Regions from separate parts of the Bradyrhizobium sp. IC4060 genome, predicted to be linked through region 1. Evidence: predicted binding sites of a transcription regulator. Region 1 holds the regulator's gene; the other holds the start of a gene.

Region 1 (7,427 bases):
GGATTGTTGCGCAGATCAACCACGTAGCCGGCGAGCTTCTCCGGCGGGACCTGCTTGGAGACCGAGGCGATCGCCTTCTTCAGGCCGTCGGCGGTCTGCTCGTTGAACGAGGTGATGCGGATATAGCCGATGTCGCCGTTCTCGACGCGGAAGCGCACCGGACGCACATGAATGATCTCGCGCGTGATCGCAACCTCGAGCGGCGCATCCGCGCCCTTGCGGATGATGGTCAGCTTGGTCTTGGTGTCGACCGGTCCCTTCATCTTGTTGACCGCCTGCTCGAGCGTCATGCCCTGCACGGCCTCGCCGTCGATCTTGCCGATGAGGTCGCCGGACATGATGCCGGCCTTCGAAGCCGGCGTATCGTCGATCGGCGAGACGACCTTGACGAGGCCATCCTCCATCGTGACCTCGATGCCAAGCCCGCCGAACTCGCCGGAGGTGGTCTCCTGCATCTCGGTCCAGGCCTTGGCGTTCATGTAGCGCGAATGCGGGTCGAGCGAGGTCACCATGCCGGTGATCGCCCCCTCGATCAGCTTGGCATTGTCCGGCTTCTCGACATAGCTGGCCTTGACCCGCTCGAACACCGCGCCGAACAGATTGAGCTGGGAATAAGCATCATTCGCGCTCACTGCCGCCCGCGCTGCCCATACGCCGCCCTGCGGGCTCGCTACCAGAAGGGTCAGGCACGCTCCCGTGAGCGCGCCCAGGGGGAACAGCAGGGTTTTCCGCATGAAGGTGCCTTTTGCTTGGCGTTTCTCTTGAGGCTGGGAGACGCCATGCAAATGGCGATCCAGTCCATCTCTCACAATACCATTCTGGTTTCTTCAAGGCCGGGATGCCGCGCTGGCGGATACACCGAAGAAATCCCTTCGCCTTGGCCTAAACTTTTGGCAACGTTCCGAAACTGTTTCGAAGCAACACGACACCGGTCCGGGCCGCCCGCGCCTCGCAGCTATGCGATTTTAGGATAGTTTTGGAGGGCCGGACGCGATAGGCGATGGCGACAAGACTTCAAATTCTCGGGAGGACAACAATGAATGAAGCGCCCCGCATCCGGCCGGAACGGAACGTCGAACTCGGCGCCAGCGACGAGCCGTTCCAGAACCTGCACGAGTTCATCCGGAAGGCGCGCGCCAACCTCAACCAGAATGCCTGGGACTACATCGTCGGCGCCGCCGAGACCGAGACCACGATGCGGCGCAACCGCATGGCCCTCGACGAGATCGCCTTCCGCCCACGCGTGCTGCGCGACGTGCGCAGGGTCGACGGCAGCGTCGAGCAGTTCGGCCGCAAGCTGCGTCTGCCGGTGGTGCTGGCTCCCGTCGGCGCACTCGAGATCTTCGACCCGGATGGCGCGGCGAGCGTCGCGCGCGCTGCGGGCAGGTTCGGCGCGGCGCACATGCTGAGCTCGGTGTCCGAGCCCGGCCTCGAGACGACCGCCGAGGCTGCCCCCGATGCACTGCGTCTCTATCAACTCTATGTCCGCGGCGACGATGCCTTCGTCGCCGACGTGGTCGACCGGGCCGAGAAGAACGCCTATGCCGCCTTCTGCCTGACCGTCGACACCGCCCATTACAGCCGTCGTGAACGTGACATCGCCAAGCGCTACGTTCGCGAGAGCCGCCTGCGCGCCACCGGCGGCGATTTCCAGAAGGGCCTGGAGTGGCGGACCGTGAAGATGATCAAGGACACGTTCAAAATTCCGCTGATCCTCAAGGGTATCGCCACGGCCGAGGATGCGCAGATCGCGCTCGATCACGGCGTCGAGTGGATCTACGTCTCCAACCATGGCGGGCGCCAGCTCGACCACGGCCGCGGCGCCATGCACGTGCTGCCGGAGATCGTCGACGCCGTGAAGGGCCGCGCCAGGATCATGGTCGACGGCGGCTTTTGCCGCGGCACCGACATCGTCAAGGCGATCGCGGCGGGCGCCGACCTCGTCGGCATCGGCCGGCTGCAATGCTGGGCGCTGGCGGCAGCCGGCGAAGCCGGCGTCGCGCGGATGCTGGAGTTGCTCGAAGACGAGGTGCTGCGCTGCCTCGGCCTCCTGGGCGCCACCTCATTCGCCGAGCTCGACAAATCCTGCCTGCATCCGGCGGCCGCCACCAACGCGCCCAGCGTGTTCAGCGCGTTCCCGCTGTTCGACCACGAGCCCTATCGTTACTGACGCGCCATACCGAAGTGAAAAGGACGCAATGACATCGCTCTCTCCCGGCAGCGCGGATGCGCTGCTGTTCGACCTCGGGCGCGTTGTGCTCGACATCGACTTCTCCAAGGCGATCGCCTGCTGGGCGGGACATGCCGGCTGCCAGCCCGAGGCCATCATCGCGCGCTATGTGCGCGACGAGGCCTACCGGTTGCACGAGATGGGCAAGATCAGCGATGGGGACTATTTCGCCTCGCTGCGGTCCTCGCTCGGGATCGGCATCTCGGATGCGCAATTCCTGGAAGGCTGGAACGCGATTTTCGCCGGCGAGATGCCTGATATCGCCGAGCTGTTGCCGCGGGCGGCGAAGCAGATGCCGCTCTATGCCTTCTCCAACACCAATCGGCCGCACGTCGACTATTTCTCGAAGGAATATGCCGGTCTGCTCGGCCATTTCCGCGAGCTGTATCTGTCCTCCAGCATCGGCCTGCGCAAACCGGATGCCGAGGCCTTCGACCATGTCGTGGCGGCGATCGGCGTGCCGGCCGAGCGCATCGTGTTCTTCGACGACCTCGCCGAGAACATCGAGGGAGCGCGGGCGCGCGGGTTGACCGCCGTGCATGTCACCTCGCCGCGTGATGTCGGGAACGCATTGAAAGCACTGGGGATCTGAGCCGCGGGAAAGCCCGGAGCGCGCTCACTTGCCGGAACAAAAACTGCTGAAAATGTGGAACCTGATCACTTTGTGCATTTTTATACAGAGTTCCGGGAACGGAATACCACCCTTCGGACTCATGAGTCCGTTGGGACTTCTACATTGGACTGATCGACGTGCTGGGCAAGACCTATCTCACCAAGCAAGCCTCTCTCCTGCTCGAATTCGCCAGAACCACCTCGGATTCTGACCTCTCCGCCAAGCTGATCAGCAAGGCCGCCGACCTAAAATCCCAGGCGGACCCGCTGCCGGACAAGGATCAGGGTCCCAAGCCGCCCGACGTCGCGGACATCAGTCCGGGCGATCCGACGGGGCGTTGAACGATGTTGGCCGTGGCGCTCGTCATTCTCGTCCTTGCCATGGCAATCCTCGTTCCGGTCTGTCTCGCCTTCCGCATCATGCCGCGGCGGAGTTGAGCCGACCTCTTCCACCCCGCGATCACGCAGGATAAATCATCCCGCGTGCTGCTTTGCCTCACGCCTGCACTCGGCTAGAACTCTCGCCGCCCATTGACTGATGTGCTCAGCAGGAGTTCGCCCGTGGCCCTGATGCCGGTTTCTGACGCGCTTGCCGCGGTGCTGGCCGGCGTCGAGCCGCTGGCTGAACAGATGGTTTGCCTCGACGAGGCCTACCATCGTGTGCTCGCCCGCGATGTCGCGGCGCGGCGCACGCAGCCGCCGGAGGCGATGTCGGCGATGGACGGCTATGCCGTACGCACGGCCGACGCGGCAAACGATTCGAGGTTGACCGTCGTCGGCGAGGTCGCGGCGGGCCGGCCGTTCGCGGGAAGCGTCGGCCCCGGCGAAGCCGTGCGGATCTTCACCGGCGGCGTCGTTCCCGACGGCGCCGATGCCGTCGTGATCCAGGAGGACACGGCTGCCGACGGCAAACATGTGACGATCAAGGAAGCCGCCATTTTCGGCCGGCACATCCGCCCTGCAGGCGTCGACTTCCGCGAAGGCGACGTGCTGCTGCGCAAGGGAATCCGCCTCACCGAGCGCGATCTCGCCCTTGCCGCCGGAATGAATCATCCGCATCTCGCCGTCATCCGCCGCCCGAGGGTTGCCGTTCTCGCCACCGGCGACGAGCTCGTGATGCCGGGCACCACGCCTGGTCGCGGCCAGATCGTCTATTCCAACGGCTATGCCCTGCATGCGCTCGCCCGCAGCGAGGGCGCCGAGACCATCGACCTCGGAATTGCCGCCGATACACTGGAGGCGACGTCCGCCGGCATCCGCCGCGCGCGCGAGAGCGGCGCCGACATCCTGATCACGACCGGCGGTGCCTCGGTCGGCGACCACGACCTGGTCCAGCAGGCGCTCAAGGGCGAAGGCATCGCGATGGCGTTCTGGAAGATCGCGATCCGGCCGGGCAAGCCGATGATGCACGGTCGGATAGGCGCGATGCGCGTGATTGGCCTGCCCGGCAATCCCGTGTCGTCCTACGTGTGCGCCTTCCTGTTCATGGTCCCCTTGATTCGCGCCCTGTCGGGCCGTTTAGCGATTCATCATCGGCGCGAGCGCGCCGTGCTGGGCCGCGATCTCGCCGCCAACGACCAGCGCGAGGACTATCTGCGTGCGCGGCTGGAGGAGCGCGACGACGGCACGCGCGTCGCCCTTCCGGTCAGCCATCAGGACTCCTCCCTTCTTGCGAATCTCGCTGCGGCACAGGTACTTCTGGTGCGCGCACCGTTCGCGCCGAAGGCCGAGGCCGGCACGCCTTGCGAGGTGCTCCGGCTGCCCGTCTGAGCCGCCCAGCCACACGCATTCCGCGAGCTTGGCCGCGTTCACCATAAATTAAGCAGTTGCGGAACACATATCGAACATATAGTGTCCGTTCATGATTTGTTTCGAGGATGTAGCGGCTTAGTGCCGGCTTCATCGTGTCGGAATCGAACGACATCAACCGGGGGACTTTGGTCGAGATGTTGACGCGCAAACAATACGAGCTTCTGCGGTTCATCAGCGAACGTCTGAAGGAAAGCGGCGTGCCGCCGTCCTTCGACGAGATGAAGGATGCGCTCGACCTGCGCTCGAAGTCAGGCATCCATCGCCTGATCACTGCGCTCGAGGAGCGCGGCTTCATTCGCCGCCTGCCCAACCGTGCCCGTGCCATCGAGGTGATCAAGCTGCCCGAGCTCCAGGCCGCCGCCGGCAATCGCCGTGGCTTCACCCCGAGCGTGATCGAGGGCAATCTCGGCAAGGTGCGCGCGAGCTCCAGCCCGCCCGCGGACGAGGGCGAGCGCCCCGTCGCGGTGCCCGTGATGGGCCGCATCGCCGCCGGCACGCCGATCGAGGCGCTGCAGACCCGCAGCCATACCATCAGCGTGCCGCCGGACATGCTCGGCTCGGGCGAGCACTACGCGCTCGAAGTGCGCGGCGATTCGATGGTCGAGGCCGGCATCCTCGACGGCGACATGGCGCTGATCCAGCGCAACGAGACCGCAAATACCGGCGACATCGTGGTGGCATTGATCGACGACGAGGAGGCCACGCTCAAGCGCTTCCGCCGCCGCGGCGCCTCGATCGCGCTCGAGCCCGCCAATGCCGCCTACGAGGTCCGCATTCTTCCGCCGAACCGCGTGAAGATCCAGGGCAAGCTGATCGGGCTTTACCGGAAGTACTGATACCGAAAGCATCCAGCGCCGCGCGCGCTTCGATCGGTATCGTCGATCCAGGATTGGAGCGGAGGTTTGTCCGCTCCGGCCGGACGGTTTCTCAGGTTCTGCGCTGACAGTCCGGTCTCTCTTCGCGCGCGACATCGCCCGTGCAGGTACGCAGCCGTTTCTGCTTCGCCCGTAGAGTTGTGCCGGCAGCGGTGATAGCGCTGGGCCGAATGCAAGGACGCGAGGTTTGTTCCTATCGAATCCGGGAAAGATAATGTGATCGCGTGCTGCAGACGCGAGCCGCAGATTTGCCCATAACCGAGCAGAGCGTTGTATGCTTCCACTCTGATAGAGGCCTGCGCCTCGAAAGAGACGCGGGTCGCTATCCCAGCATGAGGAGCACCCGATGTGTGACTACAGCCTGCATGCCGTCGCGACGCGCCCCGCCGAAGTCGGCGAGACGATCGTCACGACAACCTTCCGCGGCACCTCGACGCGCGGCTTCGCTTCCGAAGCCGATCCTTCCGTCGCGGTCTGTCTGCTCCCGGGAACGGAGCTCGCTTTCGCCGACAACGTCCGCTACGACAACCGCTGGATCTGGACGCGCACCGTGAACTCTCGCGTCGGCAAGTTCGGCAAGATCGACCCGCACATTCCCGATCGCCATCATGACGCGATCGAATTCCCCGACGGCAAATACGTGCTGGTGACGCAGCTCGTCGAAGGCCAGCGTGCGACCGTGCTGCAATTGCCGGTGACGCAGCCGGTGCCCGAGCGCGAGCACAAGCCGCAGATCGTCGCCGAGACGCGGCCGCCCACGATCACGCGCTTGCCGATCGGCTGACGCCCTGCGCCCGACGGGGCGAGGCCCGGATTGAAATTACCGTCGCCGGCCGAGGCCGGCGAGCCCGGTGAGTTTGTGTTTCAGGACATTCGATCGGCGAGCCTCCGCGCCTCGTCGCCGCACGAAGTTTGAGCCGTCCTGCCTGAATTTTGAACGTCCGCTCCGCAGCCAGATGACCGATGCTGCAATGGCTTGAGGCGGCGGACAGGCTCCATGAAGACCTTCATTCGCGTCGTTGAACTCTGGGTACCCGACCGGGCGCGCATGCGGCTGGAATTCGGCGGCGGCCTCTACGACGAAGGGCTGTCCGCGTTCAAGGCCGTCAGCGAAGAGCTGCACTTCGGATATGACGAGGGACTTCCAGGCAAGGCCTGGGCCTGTGCCCACCCCGTCATCCTCACGAAATTCGCCAACTCCTATTTCAAGCGGACCGATCAGGCCGTTGCGGCCGGCCTCACCTGTGGCGTGGCGGTGCCGGTGTTCGCGGGCGAATTCCTGCAAGCCGTGCTGGTGCTGTTCTGCGGCGACGACGAGGCGCATGTCGGCGCGATCGAGCTCTGGCACAACGATCCTGATCTCTCGCATGAGATGGGGCTCGTCGATGGCTATTACGGCACGGCGGACATGTTCGAATTCAACTCCCGCCACACCAGATTTCCGCGCGGATTCGGCCTGCCCGGACGTACATGGAAGGCGGGCCTGCCGCTGATCATCAAGGACCTGCACGACGCCAAGAGCTTCCTGCGCTGGGAGGACGCCGCCAAGGTCGGGATCAATCTCGGCGTAGGCGTGCCCTACCGAACCGGCACCGACCAGACCTGGGTCATGACATTCCTCTCCGCGCAGGCAACGCCGATTGCGCGACGCTTCGAGATCTGGGTCCCGAACGAGGACCGTTCGGCGCTGGTCTTTCGCGCCGGCGATTGCAGCGCGCAGACCGACCTCGCCGCACGCTATGCGGCGCAGTCCATCGCCAGGGGCGAAGGCAGCATTGGCGGCGCCTGGGCCGCCGGCATGCCCGCGCTCAACGACGATCTCACCCGTGACGGCTCGATCGCCGGCTCCGAAGCCTGCGCAGCCGGGCTGAGCCGAATGGTGGCCCTGCCGGTCATCG
Region 2 (7,427 bases), on a different contig from region 1:
AGCGGGGTGAACTTGTAGAGCTGGTTCAGTACCACGTCGGGCACGGCGTCGCGCTTGAGCTCGACGACGACGCGATAGCCCTCGCGGTCGGACTCGTCGCGCAGGTCGGAGATGCCCTCGATCTTCTTTTCCTTGTAGAGCTCGGCGATGCGCTCGACCATCGTCGCCTTGTTCACCTGATACGGAATCTCGGTGATGACGATCGCCTCTCGATCCTTGCGAATGGTCTCGAACGTGACCTTGCCGCGCATCACGATGGAGCCACGGCCGAGATGGTAGGCGCTGCGGATGCCCTGGCGTCCAAGGATGATGCCGCCAGTCGGGAAATCCGGGCCGGGAATGATGTTGATGAGCTCGTCGATGGTCAGCGAGGGATTGTCGATCAGCGCAATACAGGCGTCGATCACCTCGCCGAGATTGTGCGGCGGGATGTTGGTCGCCATGCCGACGGCAATGCCGCCCGCGCCGTTGACCAGCAGGTTCGGGAACCGCGCCGGCAGGACCACCGGCTCCTTCTCGGAACCGTCGTAATTGTCCTGGAAGTCGACGGTGTCGCTGTCGATGTCCTCGAGCAGCTTCAGCGCGATCTTGGTCAGGCGGGACTCGGTGTAGCGCATGGCCGCCGCCGGGTCGCCGTCGACCGAGCCGAAATTGCCCTGCCCGTCCACCAGCAACTCGCGCATCGAGAAGTCCTGCGCCATGCGCACCAGCGCGTCGTAGATCGCCTGGTCGCCATGAGGGTGGTATTTACCCATGACGTCACCGACGATACCGGCGGACTTCTTGTGCTTCTTGTCGGGCGTGAAGCCCTGCTCGTTCATCGAGAACAGGATGCGCCGATGCACCGGCTTCAGGCCGTCGCGCGCATCGGGCAGCGCGCGCGACACGATCACGCTCATGGCGTAATCGAGGTAGGACTTCTTCATCTCGTCGAGGATGGAGACGGGGCGAATGTCCGAGGGTTGCGCCGGCTGGTCGCCGGGCTTGTTATCGTCGTCAGCCAAGGGGAAATCCGGTGAGGTTTTATCTGGGAATCATATAGCGCATCACACCCCTGATAACCACCCTTGCCGAGCTTTGGGGAAGCGCTTTTTCCCACTGTTTTTCCAGAGACTTACGCCCTTCGCGCCACGGCCGCGGACGGGGCCGGAACGGACTGGGCGGAACCGGCTCTCACGCCCCGAAAGTCACCCGGTGCATGATGCGCCCAGGCGCCAGCGTGAACAGTCCTGCCACCACCAGGGCGCCGAAGAAGATCAAGATCATCATCCGCCGGTGGTCGGCGACGCGATGGGTGCGCGCACGCCATACCGCCAGCGGCAGCACCGCCAGGGTGAAGATCGACAAGAAATGGATCGGGCTGAACGGCCCGACCAGACGGATCTCGTGGATCCAGAACGACGAGGCGGCCACGAACACCATCAGGACCACCCAGATCCAGCCGATAGTCCGGTGCGGCAGCGTGCCCTTGGGGGCGGAGAACTGGAAGAGGCCAAGCACAAGGGCGGCCATTGCGGCAAAGGCATGCAGCGGGACCACCGGCGCGGCCTCAAGCAGCGGCGCAAGGCTCATGCAGGGCTTCCTCGTGTCCGGCGGAGGCGCACATAAGCTTAGGCCGGAAAAGCCGTCGACCAAAGAACTGTATTTATGTAGCAGGAACTCTCGGAAGCCCGCCCGAGAAGCACCGACCAATCATTCCCGCCGATACCTGCCCGATCGTCTCCGAGAGCGGCAAAGTGACCAACGTCCTTTTCGTCTGCAGCGCCAATCGCCTCCGCAGCCCTACCGCCGAGCAGGTGTTTTCGACCTGGCCGGGGATCGAGACCGACTCGGCCGGCATTTCGAACGGCGCGGACGTCTTGCTGTCCGCCGAGCAGATTGAATGGGCCGACGTCATCTTCGTCATGGAAAAGACCCACCGGACCAAGCTGAACCGGAAATTCCGGTCCAGCTTGAACAACAAGCGGGTCATCTGTCTCGACATTCCGGACGACTATGAATTCATGGATCCTGTCCTGGTGCGGATCCTTGAAAACCGAGTTGGCCGTTATCTGCGCCGAGACTAGCCGCCTCTTCCCAAGTCCTAGAACGGGATATCGTCGTCCATGTCGCTGTTGCGGCCGCCGCCGGCGGCAACGGGACGGCGCGGCGCGCTGCTGACGGGTCCGGAGGAGCCGAAGTCGCCGCCCGGCTCGTCGCCGAAGCTGCCACCTCCGCCGCCGCCACCGCGGCCGTCCAGCATCGTCAGCGTTGAGTTGAAGCCCTGCAGCACGACCTCGGTCGAGTATTTCTCGACGCCGCTCTGGTCGGTGTACTTGCGGGTCTGGAGCGCGCCTTCGATGTAAACCTTTGCGCCCTTCTTCAGATACTGTTCGACGATCTTGCAAAGCGGCTCAGAGAAGATCACGACGCGATGCCACTCGGTCTTCTCCTTGCGCTCGCCGGTGTTCTTGTCGCGCCAGGTCTCCGAGGTCGCGATGCTCAAATTCGCGATCGGCCGCCCGTCCTGGGTGCGGCGGATTTCGGGATCCTTGCCGAGATTTCCAACCAGAATGACCTTGTTGACGCTTCCCGCCATCGCCGCTCTCCACTCCGAATGCCACTGAATTTCAAAAGGGCGAATCCGCTGCCCGCGTTCCTCTGCGCCCGCTAGGGCGACCCTATACGCTTGCGGGCACCGATCAGCCTGCCACCCCCAAGGTTATCCCCACATATAGCATCGCGCGCACGTTTGTTCCAGATTTGTTCTTCGGCACGAGCGAGCGGAAATTTCCCGCATGTCCTCTCATGCCACAAAAAAGGACAGCCCTCGAATGGAACCTTTTTGGGTTCCCGAGTATGGCAAAAACCATTTAACATTCATCAAGTTGGAACCCATTCAATCAATCCGCAAGTGTGGCATTCCGGAGACGGACTCTGCCCTTTCCTTAGGCTACCTTTGCCTTGGAATTGATTCATATGGGTGTCGCGTCTGATCAGCCGCTTCGGGGACTTTCATGAAGCGGACGAAACTTGGGGAGACTGCAATGAATAAGATTCTTTTCGGCGTAATCAGTGCAATGGCATTGGGGCTGTCGGCTCCGGCAAGCGCGGCGGATATGGCTGCGCGTCCCTACACCAAGGCTCCGGCCCCGGCGGTCGCCGCGGTTTACGACTGGAGCGGCTTCTACATCGGCGTCAACGGCGGCGGCGGCACGAGCCGCAAGTGCTGGGACTTCGTGACCCCGGTCACGGGCGTTCTGGTGGCTGAAGGCTGTCACGATGCGACCGGCGGCACGGTCGGTGGTCAGATCGGCTACCGCTGGCAGTCGGCCAATTGGGTGTTCGGCCTCGAGGGCCAGGGCAACTGGGCTGACTTCTCGGGGGACAACGTCAGCCTCCTCTTCCCTGGAAGCGCTTTGGTCACCGGTGATCGTAACCGCTCTCACATCGATGCTTTTGGCCTGATCACGGGCCAGGTCGGTTACGCCTGGAACAACGTGCTGCTCTATGTGAAGGGCGGCGCCGCCGTAGTCGGGGACAAGTACGACGTCTATGCCGCGCCTGGCACGCCGGGCGCCGGCACGCTGCTGGCGTCGGCTCGCGAGACCCGCTGGGGCGGCACCGTTGGCGCCGGCCTGGAATTCGGATTTGCTCCGAACTGGACGCTCGGCGTCGAGTACAACCACATCTTCCTCGGCGACCGCACGATCGCCTTCACGACGCCTGCGGGCGTTGCCTTCGGGAGCGATCGCATCAGTCAGGACGTCGACATGGGTCTAGTCCGCCTGAATTATCGCTTCGGCGGCCCGTTGGTCGCGAGGTACTGATATCCCACCTATCGTGAGCGAAACGAAGGGCCGGCCCCAGCGCCGGCCTTTTTTTTTGCAGCACGACGGCTGGATGTAAATAAGTCAGCAACCATCACCTTTTCCGCTGTTGTGGCTTTTCGGAGACACAACTTGCGGCTTTGGTGGTGTAAAGACGGCGTCAGTTGGGCCGTTTGAGTCCGCTGCCCTTCCGCCACGGAAGGCAACAACAGAAACTGGGACTGGGATTAAGTTGAAAATGAAGAAGGTTTTGTTGGCTTCGGCCTGTGTATTCGCCCTTGCGGCCCCCGCTTCGGCTGCTGATCTGGCAGCCCGCCCCTACACCAAGGCCCCCGCGCCTGTGGCCTCGGTCTACAACTGGACCGGCTTTTACCTGGGTATCGTCGGTGGCGGCGCCTGGGAAAACAGCTCCGATGATCCGCGCATGCAGGGCGGTTTCGTCGGCGGCACCGTTGGCTACAACTGGCAGACCTCCAACGTCGTGTTCGGCATCGAAGCTGATGGCGCGTGGGCTGACGTAAACGCCTCGGCGACCGGTCTTGTTGATTTTGGTGGCGCCCTCGTTCCCACGACGGTCAGTTCGCGTATCGACGCGCTCGGCACCGTGCGTGGTCGCATCGGCTGGCTCGCTTCCCCGAGCGTCCTGCTGTACGCCACGGGTGGTTACGCCTGGATCAACAACAAGATCAGCGTCAGCGCGCCCCCTGTTCTGAGCCTCTCGGAGAGCCAGTTCCATTCGGGCTGGACGGTCGGCGCGGGCGTCGAGGCGATGTTTGCTCCGAATTGGTCGGTCAAGGGCGAGTACCTCTATCGCAGCCTGGGCGGCGAGACCTACTTCTCGGGCGTCTTCCCGGTCAACACCGGCACTCTCGACCTCCACACCGTGCAGGTCGGCGTGAACTACCACTTCGGCGGCCCGGTCGTCGCCAAGTACTGAGCTTCGTCTCTGACGCATCATCGTCACGAAAGGCCGGCCTCGCGCCGGCCTTTTTGTTTGTTGCGGCCGCCCGTTCGCTCGCGTTTTCGAAGGGGTGTGGCCGCTGGGTGACACAACCTTTGGCTTCAATGGTGTAAAAGCAATGACGTTGCTTGAGTCATAAGGTCCGCTGCTCTTCCGCTCTCCGGAAGACCGGAATGAGAAATGGAAGTGGGGAATGGATATGAAGAAGCTTTTGCTGGCTTCGGCCAGCTTGTTCGCACTCAGCGCGTTGGCACCGGCCTCGGCGGCCGATTTGGCGGCCCGCCCCTACACCAAGGCTCCGGTGGCACCGGTCGCGGTGTACAACTGGAGCGGTTTCTACCTCGGCGCCAACGCCGGCGGTGGCTGGAGCCGCAACTGTTGGGATCTCACCAGTGTCGGCCCCTTCGTGGTCGCTCCGGCGGTGGCCGAAGGTTGTCACAATGCGACCGGCGCACTCGTCGGCGGCCAGATCGGTTATCGCTGGCAGTCCGCCAACTGGGTGTTCGGTCTCGAAGCCCAGGGCGACTGGGCTGACCTGAAGGGTTCGAACATCAGCTCGCCTGCCGCGCTCGCGCCGCTGGTGAACGAGACCAGGATCGACGCCATCGGCCTCTTCACTGGCCAGGTCGGTTATGCCTGGAACAACGTGCTTTGGTACGTGAAGGGCGGCGCTGCCGTCACTCACAACAAGTACACTGGCAGTTTTGGCGGCGTTACGCTCGACACCGCGAACGAAACGCGCTGGGGCGGTACCGTCGGCACCGGCATAGAATTCGGCTTCGCCCCGAACTGGTCGGTCGCTGTCGAATACAACCACCTGTTCATGGGCAGGCACAACGAGACCTTCACCTTCCTCGGCGTGACCACTCGCACCGACAGCATCAAGCAGGACGTGGACATGGCTACCGTTCGACTCAACTACACCTTCGGTGGCCCGGTGGTCGCGAAGTACTGAACTTCCCTGCCGAGGTCACATCGTCACGAAAGGCCGGCCTCGCGCCGGCCTTTTTGTTTTGGCTGGGTGCTCCGCGAGCGGTTCCGCGCGTTCCTGCTGCCAGATCCCGCCAGCACGCCAACAATCCGTTGACGATTCGCAAGTCCCACTGGAAATCCGCCGCCGTTCTTCCTACGTTCGCTGCCATACCCATCGGCGCCGATCCCGGTTCCGGGCGCAGCGCGCCTTTTTTGTTGGCGCGATCGCGCACCTTTGGGCTTCCTTGAGGGCAACTCGGATGGATGAAGTGATCAAGGCGAAGCGCCAACAACAGAACGCGGGCTCCAGCCTGCGCGCAATTACGATCCGCGGCGCGCGCGAGCACAACCTCAAGAATATCGACGTCGAGATTCCCCGCGACAAGCTGGTGGTGTTCACCGGGCTATCCGGCTCCGGCAAATCCTCGCTCGCCTTCGACACCATCTATGCCGAGGGCCAGCGCCGCTACGTCGAATCGCTGTCGGCCTATGCCCGCCAGTTCCTGGAGATGATGCAGAAGCCCGACGTCGACCAGATCGACGGCCTGTCGCCGGCGATCTCGATCGAGCAGAAGACGACGTCGAAGAACCCGCGCTCCACCGTCGGCACCGTCACCGAGATCTACGACTACATGCGCCTGCTCTGGGCCCGCGTCGGCGTGCCCTATTCGCCGGCCACGGGCCTGCCGATCGAGAGCCAGACCGTCTCGCAGATGGTCGACCGCGTGCTGGCGTTGCCCGAGGGCACCCGCCTCTATCTGCTCGCCCCCGTCGTGCGCGGCCGCAAGGGCGAGTACAGGAAGGAGCTCGCCGAATGGCTCAAGAAGGGCTTTCAGCGCGTCAAGATCGACGGCACCTTCCATGAGCTGGCGGAAGCTCCTAGCCTCGACAAGAAATTCCCGCACGATATCGACGTGGTGGTCGATCGCATCGTGGTGCGTGCCGATATCGGCCAGCGCCTCGCCGAGAGCTTTGAGACCGCGCTGAAGCTCGCCGAAGGCCTTGCCGTCGTCGAGTTCGCCGATGCGCCCGCGGCGGCTGCGCCTGCGGAGGAGAAGAAGAAGACCGCGAAAATCCACGACAAGAGCGGGCCCGAGCGCATCCTGTTCTCGGAAAAGTTCGCCTGCCCGGTCTCCGGCTTCACCATCCCCGAGATCGAGCCGCGCCTGTTCTCCTTCAACAATCCCTACGGCGCCTGCCCCGCCTGCGGCGGCCTCGGCGTCGAGCAGCATGTCGACGAAGACCTCGTCATCCCCGAGAAGGATCTGACGCTGCGCAAGGGCGCGATCGCGCCCTGGGCCAAGTCGTCGTCGCCCTATTACGTGCAGACGCTGACCGCGCTCGGCAAGCACTACAAGTTCACGCTCGACACCAAGTGGAAGGATCTGCCGAAGAAGACGCAAAACGCGATTCTCTACGGCTCGGGCGAGGACGAGATCAAGTTCTCCTACGAGGACGGGGTGCGCTCCTACGACACCAAGAAGCCGTTCGAAGGCGTCATCACCAACATCAACCGCCGCTACCGCGAGACCGAGAGCGAGTGGGCCCGCGAGGAGCTGGCGAAATATTTCCACGACGTCCCCTGCGAGGGCTGCAAGGGCTTTCGGCTCAAGCCCGAGGCGCTCTGCGTCAAGGTCGGCGGCAAGCATATCGGCGAAATCTCGGAGCTGTCCGTGAAGGGCGCC

What was found. Region 1 encodes LexA, which represses DNA repair genes until DNA is damaged. Its sites were predicted from a motif close to TGTTCNNNNTGTGTTCNG; they were not measured.
Region 2: the regulator LexA is predicted to act here: its motif matches at 5,889-5,906, upstream of uvrA (excinuclease ABC subunit UvrA).

Annotation. Positions count from the first base shown of each region.
Region 1 is NZ_JADYVJ010000006.1:94,461-101,887, forward strand. It holds gene I6F16_RS20980 (S41 family peptidase) at 1-734, opposite strand, end outside; gene I6F16_RS20985 (alpha-hydroxy acid oxidase) at 1,037-2,170, shown strand; gene I6F16_RS20990 (HAD family phosphatase) at 2,199-2,822, shown strand; gene I6F16_RS20995 (hypothetical protein) at 2,981-3,184, shown strand; gene glp (gephyrin-like molybdotransferase Glp) at 3,404-4,612, shown strand; gene lexA (transcriptional repressor LexA) at 4,789-5,490, shown strand; gene I6F16_RS21010 (hypothetical protein) at 5,876-6,313, shown strand; gene I6F16_RS21015 (GAF domain-containing protein) at 6,527-7,427, shown strand, end outside.
Region 2 is NZ_JADYVJ010000016.1:57,779-65,205, forward strand. It holds gene gyrA (DNA gyrase subunit A) at 1-1,004, opposite strand, end outside; gene I6F16_RS33015 (DUF2306 domain-containing protein) at 1,174-1,572, opposite strand; gene I6F16_RS33020 (low molecular weight protein tyrosine phosphatase family protein) at 1,737-2,066, shown strand; gene I6F16_RS33025 (single-stranded DNA-binding protein) at 2,084-2,578, opposite strand; gene I6F16_RS33030 (outer membrane beta-barrel protein) at 3,027-3,809, shown strand; gene I6F16_RS33035 (outer membrane protein) at 4,048-4,746, shown strand; gene I6F16_RS33040 (outer membrane beta-barrel protein) at 4,970-5,725, shown strand; gene uvrA (excinuclease ABC subunit UvrA) at 6,003-7,427, shown strand, end outside.